Regions from separate parts of the Anoxybacillus sp. CHMUD genome, predicted to be linked through region 2. Evidence: riboswitches for the same ligand, from Rfam matches in the RefSeq annotation. Region 2 holds a riboswitch; the other holds the start of a gene.
What was found. A riboswitch is a leader RNA that binds a small molecule or an ion and turns the genes downstream of it on or off. The one in region 2 is predicted to bind cobalamin.

Region 1: another riboswitch for cobalamin. It lies ahead of metE (5-methyltetrahydropteroyltriglutamate--homocysteine S-methyltransferase); the one in region 2 lies ahead of ETB99_RS08325 (ribonucleoside-diphosphate reductase subunit alpha).

The regions. Positions count from the first base shown of each region.
Region 1 covers NZ_SDLG01000022.1:28,175-34,356, forward strand. The annotation lists gene ETB99_RS12420 (NAD(P)/FAD-dependent oxidoreductase) at 1-744, opposite strand, end outside; partial or broken gene ETB99_RS12425 (TipAS antibiotic-recognition domain-containing protein) at 836-994, opposite strand; partial or broken gene ETB99_RS12430 (PspA/IM30 family protein) at 996-1,370, opposite strand; gene ETB99_RS12435 (lmo0954 family membrane protein) at 1,385-1,735, opposite strand; gene ETB99_RS12440 (AraC family transcriptional regulator) at 1,911-2,819, opposite strand; gene ETB99_RS12445 (DMT family transporter) at 2,940-3,887, shown strand; cobalamin riboswitch at 3,983-4,172, shown strand; gene metE (5-methyltetrahydropteroyltriglutamate--homocysteine S-methyltransferase) at 4,314-6,182, shown strand, end outside.
Region 2 covers NZ_SDLG01000009.1:81,212-87,393, reverse strand. The annotation lists gene ETB99_RS08345 (DUF2325 domain-containing protein) at 1-293, shown strand, start outside; gene ETB99_RS08340 (diverged REC-like domain-containing protein) at 290-742, shown strand; gene ETB99_RS08335 (ribonucleotide-diphosphate reductase subunit beta) at 768-1,805, opposite strand; gene ETB99_RS08330 (flavodoxin domain-containing protein) at 1,759-2,250, opposite strand; gene ETB99_RS08325 (ribonucleoside-diphosphate reductase subunit alpha) at 2,264-4,543, opposite strand; cobalamin riboswitch at 4,656-4,856, opposite strand; gene ETB99_RS08320 (cytochrome d ubiquinol oxidase subunit II) at 4,950-5,987, opposite strand; gene ETB99_RS08315 (cytochrome ubiquinol oxidase subunit I) at 6,002-6,182, opposite strand, start outside.

The DNA.
Region 1 (6,182 bases), on a different contig from region 2:
TCCATGGCTAATAATGACATCATCTACATCGAGTTCAAACACATCGCCCGTCTCATGATTTGTCAATACCACTCGCTCAATCATTTCATGGTTGGGGCTGGCAACTAATTTTGTAATGGACGTATGGAAAAAGCAAATGGCAGAACTATTTAATAATTGCGTCGCTTGCGCCTCATGTCCTTTTAACGATTCATTACGATAAGTGACATATACTTTTTTCGCAATTGGCACGAGTTCATTTGCCCAATCAATCGCTGTATTCCCCCCACCCGAAATAATCACCGTTTTCTCTTTAAATTGTTTTAACGATTTCACCGTATAGTGTAAATTTGTAATCTCAAACTTTTCTGCTCCTTCAATTTGAAGTTTTTGCGGCTTTAATATGCCACTTCCTACCGCAATAATGATCGTTTTCGATATATGTCGTTGACCAGATGATGTTTGTAAAATGAATATGCCGTCTTCTCTTCGCTGAATCGTTTCAACTTTTTCATTTAATACAACGGTCGGATTAAAGGTAAGCGCTTGTTTAACAAGTTGTTCGCGTAATTTCTCTCCTGTAATCGGAGCATGCCCGCCAACATCCCAAATCATTTTTTCTGGATACACATGCAATTTTCCACCTAACTGCGACTGATATTCAATCAACTTCGTTTTCATTTCTCGCAATCCACTATAAAACGTCGCATACAGCCCTGCTGGTCCACCGCCAATGATCGTCACGTCATACAATTGTTGCTCCATCGTTATCACCCTTAAATTTGATTATCATTCTCATTTAAATATACATCTTTTTTCAAACTTTTACAATGTAAAAAGACAGGCTGATGCCTGCCTATTTTTTACCTGTGTAAAGGAAAATGGCGTCACGGAAAAATTCCGCCGTTCCTGGTTGTTTCTGATCGTAGTATGCTTTAAATCGTTCATCATCCACATACATTTGTGCCAATCCTGCATGTGCTTCTTTTGAGTAATGGTCCCAAAAGTACCCTATGTTCGTATTTCTTTTCTAGTTCCAATAACTGTTCGTTTGTTTGCTCAAGCAATTGCTTTAATCGCGCCGCCCGCTCTTCGTATTGCATTTGCTCATGAGACGCAAACGCAAACAGCTCCGATTCTCCTGCTTTTGAGGCAATATCCGCCTGTTTTTTCCGCTTTTCCGCCAGCTGCACAGCTTCGCGATATTCGCGCGCAAACTGCTCTTTTAATACGTATTGCCGCTCAAGTAGCTTTCGTACTTTTTCTACTTCTTGTTCGCATTGGCGTAAGTATTCATTTAGCACCGCAATCGGATTTTTCTTTTCTTTTTCGTCCAACCATTCATGAATATCTGCTGCAATCATCGTTTTCATGCGAGAAAGTAAACCCATTGTTCTTCGCTCCTTTAATAATGTTTTTGTAGCTCCGCCCATTGTTTTTCGAAGTTCACGAACGGATCGTCAACGACTTGCACCACTTCTTTCGGTTCGTTCCATTTTTTATACACGACATACAGCACATACGCTGCGACGATAGCAACAAGCGCCGGCACATTCGACACGCTTACCATCAGCGCAGCCAAGCCAATGAGCGCCCAAACGATTTTGCCGAACGTCGAATCGGCTTTGAAAAACTTTTTGACCGCATAGTACAAAATCGCCAAGCTGATCGCTAATCCAATGAGCGGCCCGAGGTGAAACATAAGCACGAGTACCGCCATTCCACCTGCAAGCAATAACCCGATTTTTTTTAACATCCCTTTCGCCTCCTTCCTTGCTTTCATCTTACCGATTCTCATCTTTGTTCATCATGTCCCATAGCTATATTTTCAACTACGACTCAAGGCGTATTTTTAAGTAATAAAGGTCTTTTCAATGAAAAAGAGCCGCCATAAAACAAAGCGGCTCTTGTTATAGACCATTTGTTACAGTTCAATCGAACGATCTGTTTGAATTAAAGTTACTCATACGTTTTTTATAAGACAGTGGTGTCATTTTCATATATTTTCGGAATCGATCAATAAAATAACTTGTACTATTAAAACCGACTTGGTAGGCAACCTCTGTAACATTCAAATGATCTTTTTGCAAGAGAATTAAACTTTTTTGAATTCGATACTCTATTACATAATTTAGTGGTGTTTTTTTGAGAAATTTTTTAAAGTATCTACAACACTCGGAACGGCTCAATTGGCCAGCTCGGGCAATATCTTCTAAAAGTATTTTGTCTGCATAATGTGTGTGTATCCAATCTAACATTTGTTTCATTCGATGGCTCTTTAGCATTTCCATCCGCTCGTACTTTAATTGAAAACCATTCATAACTAAATTTTTCCAAATGAATGTTAACTGGATAAAGATGTCTAGTTCATAGTATAAGGATTTTTTCCGTATCAATTCGTTTATTTTTCTGACAGCATCCAAAATATTTTTCCCCCATAGTTCGTTTGGATGTAATTGTAAGTAAGATAAATTAGTCGCTTGAATATATGGAGTTACATAGGTGGCATAAAGTTCTTGTGACAGTATAAAGCTAGGCGAAACGTTTAAGCAAATATAAGCACAATTCGAATCATCCATATCTTTTGCCATATGCAGACAGCCACTATTAATAAACAACCCTTCTCCTTCTCCAACAACGATATTTTCCCCATTAACTTGAAAAATGGATTGACCCTTTATAACGAGAATAAATTGTAATTCGTCATGCCAATGGAGCGGTATATATCCATGAACGTTTTGATTAATAATTGTCTCGTAACATGCAACTGGCAACGCAACCGTCCGATGTTCAGTTAATTCTTTTAAATTTCGATCAACCATAAAATCCTTTATTTGCACACTATCACCTCAATATAGTGATATTTTTTTATTCAATCTTTGTATGATTTATAATGTATTTTGTCTTATTATACAAACTATCATAGTACTATTTTTATATTCCGAGGTGAAAAATGAATCATGAATAGAAAAAAAGGATTATTTTTAGTCATCACCGGAGCATTATTTTGGGGGATTGGGGGAACTGTATCAAAAAAACTTTTTCAGTATGGCATCGATGTAGATTGGCTTGTAACGACAAGATTACTCGTAGCTGGTTTTTTACTTTTAATCGTTCAATTTGTTAGGAAAGAAGAGCGCACACAAATATTTTCCGTTTGGAAAACGAAAAAAGCAGTTATCTCATTGATTACCTTCGGATTGCTCGGTATGCTGGCTGTTCAATATACGTATATGGCTTCCATTAAACATGGTAACGCAGCTGTCGCCACATTATTGCAATATTTAGCACCTGTTATGATTATCATTTACTCCGTTTTTCACAGACAAGCTACTATAACAAAAAGAGATGTATTGGCTATTTCGCTCGCCTTAGTTGGTTGCTTTTTCTTATTAACAAACGGTTCTGTTTCCCAACTATCTGTACCACTGCTCGCAATTGTTTGGGGTTTTTTATCTGGCATCGCTTTAGCATTTTATACTCTATATGCTGTTCCTTTACTGAAACAATATCATTCACTTGTCGTTGTCGGCTGGTCCATGGTGATTGGCGGCTTAGCACTAAGCTTTGTTCATCCACCCTGGCAAATGGATTTTAAACACTTAACCATAGAAACGTACTTATACTTAATTTTCGTTATTATATTCGGTACAATGATTGCATTTTGGTTTTATATCGAAAGCTTACAAAGTCTCTCGCCTAAAGAATCAAGCCTATTAGGCAACATTGAACCACTCGCCGCTGTTTTAACAACCGTTTTTTGGTTAAAAGAACCTTTTGGTTTTTTTCAATGGATTGGCACAGCTTGCATTATTACTATGATGTTATTGATAGCATTAAATAAAAAATCCTCCATAGCTGACCATCAATATGCATACAAATCAAAAAATTCACAAACGTTAGGGTGATTACTACATTATTTTTATGTTTTATGTAAAAATACATTAATATTTCTGTTGAAAAAAACAAAAAGTTCGTTTATTCTGAATTTTATACAATAACATAATAAGTTCACGCAACAGGTGGTTCACACATGCTGTGAATCTTAAAAGGGAAGTTTGGTGAAAGTCCAACACGGTCGCGCCACTGTGATGCAGAGCTGTTTATCACAATCCACTGTTTCATTTGAAATGGGAAGGAGATAAACAGCGATGAAGCTAAGTCAGGAGACCTGCCTGTTGTATGCACTTACGACCTACGCGTCATAGGGAGGAGTGAGGACATATGATCTTGAGGCACTTCATGTATCTCAATACGAGCTAGCTATGCCCTCCTTCTGTTTGGAAGAGGGTTTTTTTGCTTGATTGGGATATAAATAACTGGAGGTGCTTAACTTGTTCATTCGTAGTTCAAATGTAGGGTATCCGCGCATTGGTGAAAAAAGAGAATGGAAAAAAACATTAGAATCTTTTTGGAATGGGCAAATAGACAAAGATCAATTCACAAAAACAATGGAAACGATTCGACTCGATTCCATTCGTAAACAACTTGAGAAAGGAATTGATCTCATTCCGATCGGAGATTTTTCTTTATACGATCACGTGCTAGATACCGCATTTATGTTTGGGTATATTCCCAAGCGATTTCAACAAATAAACGATACGCTTGAGCAATATTTTGCAATGGCACGTGGGACAAATGGGCAACATGCGCTTGAAATGACGAAATGGTTTAATACAAATTATCACTACATTGTGCCTGAAATCGGGCAAACGAAGCCGAAATTAGTGGATAATCGCCTATTGAAAGAATACAAGCTTGTAAAAGAAACATTCAATTTAGAAACAAAGCCTGTATTACTTGGACCGATTACGTTTCTTTTGCTTTCTAAGCAATACGCGCGACACGAGTGGCGCAAACATCTCGCACAATTAGTTCCTCTTTATGTGGAATTATTCAAACAACTAAGCGAAGCGGGCGTGTCATTCGTCCAAATCGATGAACCGATTCTCGTTCAAGATATAGACGATGACATAGTCGATGCATTTCGTGATGTATATGAAGTTTTTCATCGCGATGTACCAAATATAAACCTTATTTTACAAACATATTTTGATAGCGTATCGCATTATCGTGAAATCGTTGCTTTACCTGTCGCAGGCATTGGGCTTGATTTCGTGCATGACGATGGCGAGAACATGAAAAACATAAACACGTACGGATTTCCGAAAGATAAAATATTAGTTGCTGGGATTGTAGACGGTCGCAATGTATGGAAAAGCTCGCTTGCCCAAAAAGCAACGCTCCTTCATCATTTAGCAAACGTTGCCGAACAACTGATCATTCAACCGTCTTGCAGCTTACTGCATGTTCCTGTCACGACAAAACATGAACATGCATTGCCGACGGAGCTTGCTGGGGCTTTATCATTTGCCGATGAAAAATTAGATGAAATACGTATGTTGACAGAGTATATGAACGGAAACGTAACGATCGACGAGCTAATCAAATACGATGAACAAACAAACGTTTATTTCGCCAAACTTCACCACGAACAAGAACAAACAGCCGAAACCGTTCCGGTAAGCCGCGTGCCTTACAACGAACGACGAAAAGTACAACAAGCACATTTACAACTTCCGCTGTTGCCAACAACGACGATTGGAAGCTTCCCACAAACGAGCGACGTGCGCCAAGCTCGAATGAAGTGGAAAAAAGGCGAATGGAACGACAATCAATATAAGTCGTTTATAAAAAAAGAAATCGCAAAATGGATCGACATTCAAGAGCAACTTCAGCTCGATGTGCTTGTCCATGGCGAATTTGAACGTACAGATATGGTGGAGTTTTTCGGTGAAAAACTGCAAGGCATGGCATGCACAACAAACGGCTGGGTGCAATCATACGGCTCGCGTTGTGTGCGCCCACCTATTATTTTTAGCGATATTGCCTATCAACAACCGATGACCATAGAAGAAACAGTATATGCCCAATCATTAACGACTAAACCTGTGAAAGGAATGTTAACAGGACCAGTAACTATTTTAAACTGGTCGTTCGTTCGCAACGATATTTCACGGAAACGTGTGCTCATTCAGCTCGCTCTTGCGATTCGTGAAGAAGTGCTGCAGTTAGAAAAAGAAGGAATACGTATCATTCAAGTCGACGAGCCAGCGTTACGGGAAGGATTGCCTTTGAAAACAAAAAAACATGCATCGTATTGGGAAGATGCCGTTATCGCATTTCGTATCACGACCTCATCG
Region 2 (6,182 bases):
CATTATTAGTTGTTGGAGCAGATCATTTAGGAAACATTACCGATAAATTAAAAAACTCAGGATTTCAGGAGATTATTCATTTAGATGGTCGAAAAGTGAATATGGTGAAGCGACAAATTCCAGAGCATGTCGATATCGTATTTGTCATGACGGATTACATTAACCACAATTTAGCAAAGGTCATTAAACAAAAAGCAAAAGATCAACATAAGCCGATTTATTTTGTAAAGCGTTCATGGAGCTCGATCCAAACGGTTATTCAACAAATGGGGGATGAACTAAGGGGGAGATGACGTTGTGGCAACCGTTTTTAAATGAAGTATTAACTTATCATTACAGCATATTTCCACCTCATCGTTCATCACTTACGTTGCTAAAAGGAATTGAACGGGCAACATCATCGTTTCCGATCGCTTCTTGTGACTCTCCCGTTACATATTATAAAACGATAGCGCAAATGACGGATTACTTGCTTCGCTTTGTTGCGAACGATCAGTCGTTTGTTCATATATTTGACGAGCGTGCAGCATTTATAACTGCATCTTGTACGTCTGAAACATGCGTTGTCCCATCATGTATGAATGTTTTCATTTTTGATTGCACCCCATCATTGCACGTATGTCGCCAATTTGAAGAGCGGTTCGGACAAAAACCGAGAGCAGTACGAATGTATTACGTCATGAAAAATCGTTTATTTCACGTCGTATTGAAAAACGAAGCATATTTTACACACTTATTATAAAAAACCGGGCGACTACCCGGTTTTTTTACAATTCATCAAACCCGTTCACATCGGTTGTTTTCGTATATGAACGTGGACGGGCTTCAAAAAAGTCGGTTTTGCCTAAGTTCACATTTTCATCGCTAAAGACGCGAATCCAAGGCATGCTATTTTCATCCGCGTCATAGCGATCGTCTAATCCAAGCATGCGCAACCGTTTATTTCCAAGATATTCGATATATTTTTCCATTTCGATGACGTCAATGCCATCAATATCGCGCAACACAAAGCGCGACCATTCTGTTTCGTAACGAATGGCTTCGTCGATATAGTCATATATCCACGCAGAAAACGCTCCATTTTCATCAATTTGTGGATTTTCCCATAACACTGCGCGTACAAGTTGAGAAATAAAGTAACTATGGCATAGCTCATCTTTATTAATATAACTAATCATCGTTGATGTTTTGAGCATTTTTTGGTTTCTTGCCAAATTGTAAAAAAAGGCAAACCCAGAATAAAAATTAATCCCCTCTAAGACGAGCGAAGCGACGAGCGCGCGGCAAAACGTCTCTACCGTTGGTTGCTCGCGAAATGCTTCATATACGCGAATGACGTGTTCATTTCGCTTATAAATGTGCGGATTTGTTCGTGCCATTTCAAACGCGCGATGTTGCTCGGATAATTTTTCGATCGAAGCAAGAACGTACGAGTACGATTGATTATGAACGACTTCTTGCTGTTCGATAATCGAAAAAATTGCTTTGACGCTCGGATCGGTAATGTATTCTTTCATCGCCCCAATAAAATTTGGTTGAACAGAATCTAAAATTGAAAGCAAGCCGATAATGTGTAAAAATGCATCCCGTTCCCGTTCACTTAACGCATGCCATTGTTTAATATCATCTGACATATTAATTTCAAACGGCGTCCAAAAGTTGCCGAGCAACATTTTGTATATATCGTAAAAATGGCTATATTTAATATCGTTCCAGTTTAAAATGCCGCTTGCTTTTCCATTGATAATGCTCGTTGCTTTATTTGGATGCGACGGCTCGAGCAATTTTACTTTCGTCAATAACAAAACGGTCAACCTCCTCTAGTAGCTGTTGTACGAATACAGTCGGTAAGTGTTGTTGATGGCCGCGCGGTGATTGTTCAATTTTTAACGTGCCGAGCACAGTCGTCACTTTTCGTAAATGGTACTCCATTTCATCGACAGCACGGCAATAGTATGGCCACATTTGATCTCCTGTGCCAAACAGCGCAACAGGAGGCAAAGGAAGATTTCGTTCTTTGATAAGAAAACGAAGTAGCTTCCTCATTTCATCTGGAAGTTGTCCATTTCCCCATGTATATGAACCGAATAAAAGAAGGTGTGTTTCACGGATAAGCGACTCGATTGCAAATGCGTGTTGAACATCGATTGTTTTTACAGCGTGTCCGTACGATCGAAAAGCTTGTTCAATCAAAAAGGCGACTTCTTTTGTGTTACCAGTTTTTGATGTGTAACAAATAAGAACGTTCATTTGTTTCTCTCCCTTATGATGAGCAAACGTCGCATTCTTCAATTGTTACGGCAGTGCTGCGAACGTAATACGTCGATTTTAACCGTTCTTTCCATGCCGTTAAATGTAAATCCAAAAGATCTTTCGCTTTAATCGTGTTGTATACGTAAAGATTAAAACTTAACGACTGATCGACATGTTTTTGTCTAGCGGCATTTTGACGAATGCTCATCTTTTGATCCACTTCATAGGCATTTTCGTAAAACCAAAATGTTTTGGCATTTAAATCAGGAACGGTAACAGGAATTTTATAATTTTTCTTTTCTTCAAAATATAAGCGATTAAAGACAGGGTCGCATGACGCCGTTCCGTTTGCTAAAACGGATGTCGAAGCGTTTGGCGCAGGCGCCATGAGATACCCATTACGTATCCCATGTCTCATCACTTGTTGCTTTAACTCATCCCAATCTAACTCATCGTGGGAATGATAACCGCGAAGGTCAAAATATTTCCCTGTATGCCAATCAGAACCTGCAAACTCCGGATATGCTCCTTTTTCTTTCGCTAATTCCATGCTTGCTCGAATCGTTAAATAAGCGATTTTTTCAAATAGCTTGTCAGCGAAATCAACGCTTTCTTCGCTATTCCACTTGATTCCTTTTAACGCCAATAAGTGATGCCATGAAAATGCACCTAGACCGATTGCCCGATATTTTTTATTTGTCATCACCGCTTGCAACACTTCAATGCGATTTTCGTTTAAGTCGATGACGTTATCGAGCATACGCACTTGAATCGGAATTAATCTTTCGAGTACATCGTCTTGTACGGCGCGAGCGAGATGAATGCTAGATAAGTTACAAACGACAAAGTCGCCTGGCTTTTTATGAATAATAATTTCACCATCTTGCGTATACTCTTTTGTTACGGTAGTCGCGCTCATATTTTGCATAATTTCCGTACATAAATTGCTAGAATAAATCATGCCCGCATGTTTATTTGGATTCATTCGATTCGCTTCGTCGCGATAAAACATATAAGGTGTACCCGTTTCTAATTGTGATTTTAAAATGCGCTTCATAATTTCAATGGCAGGTACACGTTCTTTACTTAACTCTGGGTGATTGATACATTCTTCGTATTTTTCGCGGAACGAACCACACCCTCGTTCTTCATCGTAAAAATCTTCAAGACCTAGCGGATTCCCATCTTTATCTTTCCACCCCATCACTTTTTTCACTTCATGTGGGTCAAATAAATACCAATCGCCACGCTTTTCGACTTGTTCCATAAATAAATCAGGGATGCATACGCCATAAAATAAATCATGGCATTTTTGCCGTTCATCGCCGTTGTTTAGTTTCGCGTCTAAAAATGAGAAAATGTCTTTATGCCAAACGTCTAAATAGACGGCAATACTTCCTTGTCGCGTACCAAGCTGGTCAACCGATACAGCGGTATTGTTTAATTGACGCATCCATGGGATGACACCAGACGATACGCCTTTAAATCCTTTAATATCCGAGTTGCGTGCCCGAATTTTACCTAAATATACACCAATCCCTCCACCGCCCTTTGATAAACGCGCGACGTCTGTATTTGATTCATAAATGCCGGTTAAGCTATCGTCGACTGTATCAATGAAACAACTCGATAATTGACCGTAAGATTTACCTGCGTTGGCGTACGTTGGTGTAGCGACCGTCATGTATTGGTTCGATAACGCCCAATACGCTTCTTTGACAAGCTCCATTCGTTTTTCTTTTGGCTCATTCACCATCAGCGTAAGAGCAATGGTTAAAAAACGTTCTTGTGGCAACTCATAAATTTCTCCGTCATATCCTTTCGCTAAATAACGATCAACGAGTGTGCGTAATCCGATGTATGTAAATTGCTCGTCTTTTTTCGGATCGATCCATGTCCCCGCTTCTTGTAGTTCTTCTTTCGTATATCGTTCAAGTACAAACGGATCGTAAATACCGAGATCAACGAGCATTGTTTGTAACTCATAAAAGTAGCGGTATGTGTCGGATACATCATAACCCCGATTTATAGCAGCCTCATTGTATAGCTGTTGTAAATAAAGGCGTGCTGCGACAAACGTCCAATCAGGTTGTTCTACGGTGATTTCGTCAAGTGCATTTAAAATGAGTTTGTTCATCATGTCATCGTATGATTTTGTATACGTCAGCGACCGTATCGTACGCTCGATGTATCGCTCGCTTGATAAGTGTGGAAAATCTTTGAAAATATGAAACAATAATGTGCGGGTCGTTTCTTCATTTACTTCTGTTTGTTGTTTTATGTACACCATATAACATCCCTTCCCCTAGAAAATAAAAAAATCCGCTCTCGTTGAGCGGATGAAACGATGGTAAAAGCATGCCTTTTTCCATCGTTTCATCTTCTCAATCCCCGAAGAATATGAAACGATACAAGGAAGGCAGGTCTCCTGACTTGCGCTTCTTCCTACTTTGGATTCCTTCCCATATATGCGCCATAAAACAGCTGACATATACAGTGGTGTTGTTTCCATTTCGTCTGCGCACACAGTTGCGGGGACAGTTCTGGATTCGCACCAGATTCCCTATTAAGTCCGTTTGGACACCTTCGCTTGTCGGTTTCAATATATAGTTATTATCTTGTTTATCATCACAATATATTGTGTAAAAAAGGTTTACGTTTAAAACTATAACGAAAAATCTCAACATTTGCAATCATTATTTTTCATCCTTTGCTACATAGCGTCGATCTTTCATAAACAGCCGCCAAAAATAAATGAATCCTGGAAATAAAATTGCAAAACCAACGATATACGTCAAAAATAAGGCACGAAACGTATTCGGGTGTGTAAATCCCGACTCAATGGTTACATTCGGATAAATCATATACGGTAAATGAGCTTTCCCATATGCATAGCTCGCACAAAAATATTGTAAAACGATCGCAACCACCGCAAGACGCGGTATTCCGCGTCCATGTTTCTTTTTCCGTGGGGGAAGAAAAAGCGCCCCGCCAGCTAAAAGGAACAATATGACGGAAGCGACAAGCCATGGCCAATGAGACATCATTCCATCGTATAGCCACCGTGCTTCATTTCGCATCGTAATCATAATCAACATCGAGGAGAGAAGGGCGAATGGTCCTATAATAAGCGCATCGCGACGATAGATCGCATATGCCTCCGCTTCATTCGCTTCATTTGAGTAATCCGCTAATAAAAGCGAAGAAAGAAAAAGTGTGCTTGTAATCGCAAAGGCAATAAACGCATACTCATGTGGGCTTGTAAATAGACGATCGAGCCGAAGACGACTGACACCATTCATTGTTTCAACGAAAGACCCATGTGTAATGGGCAAGACGCTAATTAAAAATGCTGGAATAAGCAAACCGCTTATGCCTGAAATGTAAATGAGCACTTTTTCATATTTAGGGGCAACGTGCGAAAAAACGAGAAATGCACTACGAACGGTCAGCAAAAGTAAAATAATACTACCAGGGATAAGCAAGATCGTTCCAAGTATAAACGTCGCCCCAGGAAAAAAGCTAACGAGCGCTACGACGATGGCGACGATAAAGACGTTCGTTACTTCCCATGTTGGCGATAAATATCGATTTGCGATTTTCGTTGCTTTTGTTTGTGGACGATTCATATATACCATCGACCAAAAACCTGCTCCGAAGTCCATCGTCGCCATGACGGCGTAAATAAAAATAAATCCCCATAAAATTGAAATCGCAATTAATTCATCTGTCATCATCTTGCTCCTTTCTATATGTGTATAGACAACTGTTGTTCAATCGGATGGCGGCGAAAATACGATCGCAAGACGAGCACGACGGCGATGAGTAAAAATACGTAAATGGACGTAAATAAAAGAAAAAGTGTTCCCAAATTTGTTGATTGTGTTACAGCTTCTGCTGTTGTCATCATGCGATAAATGACCCATGGT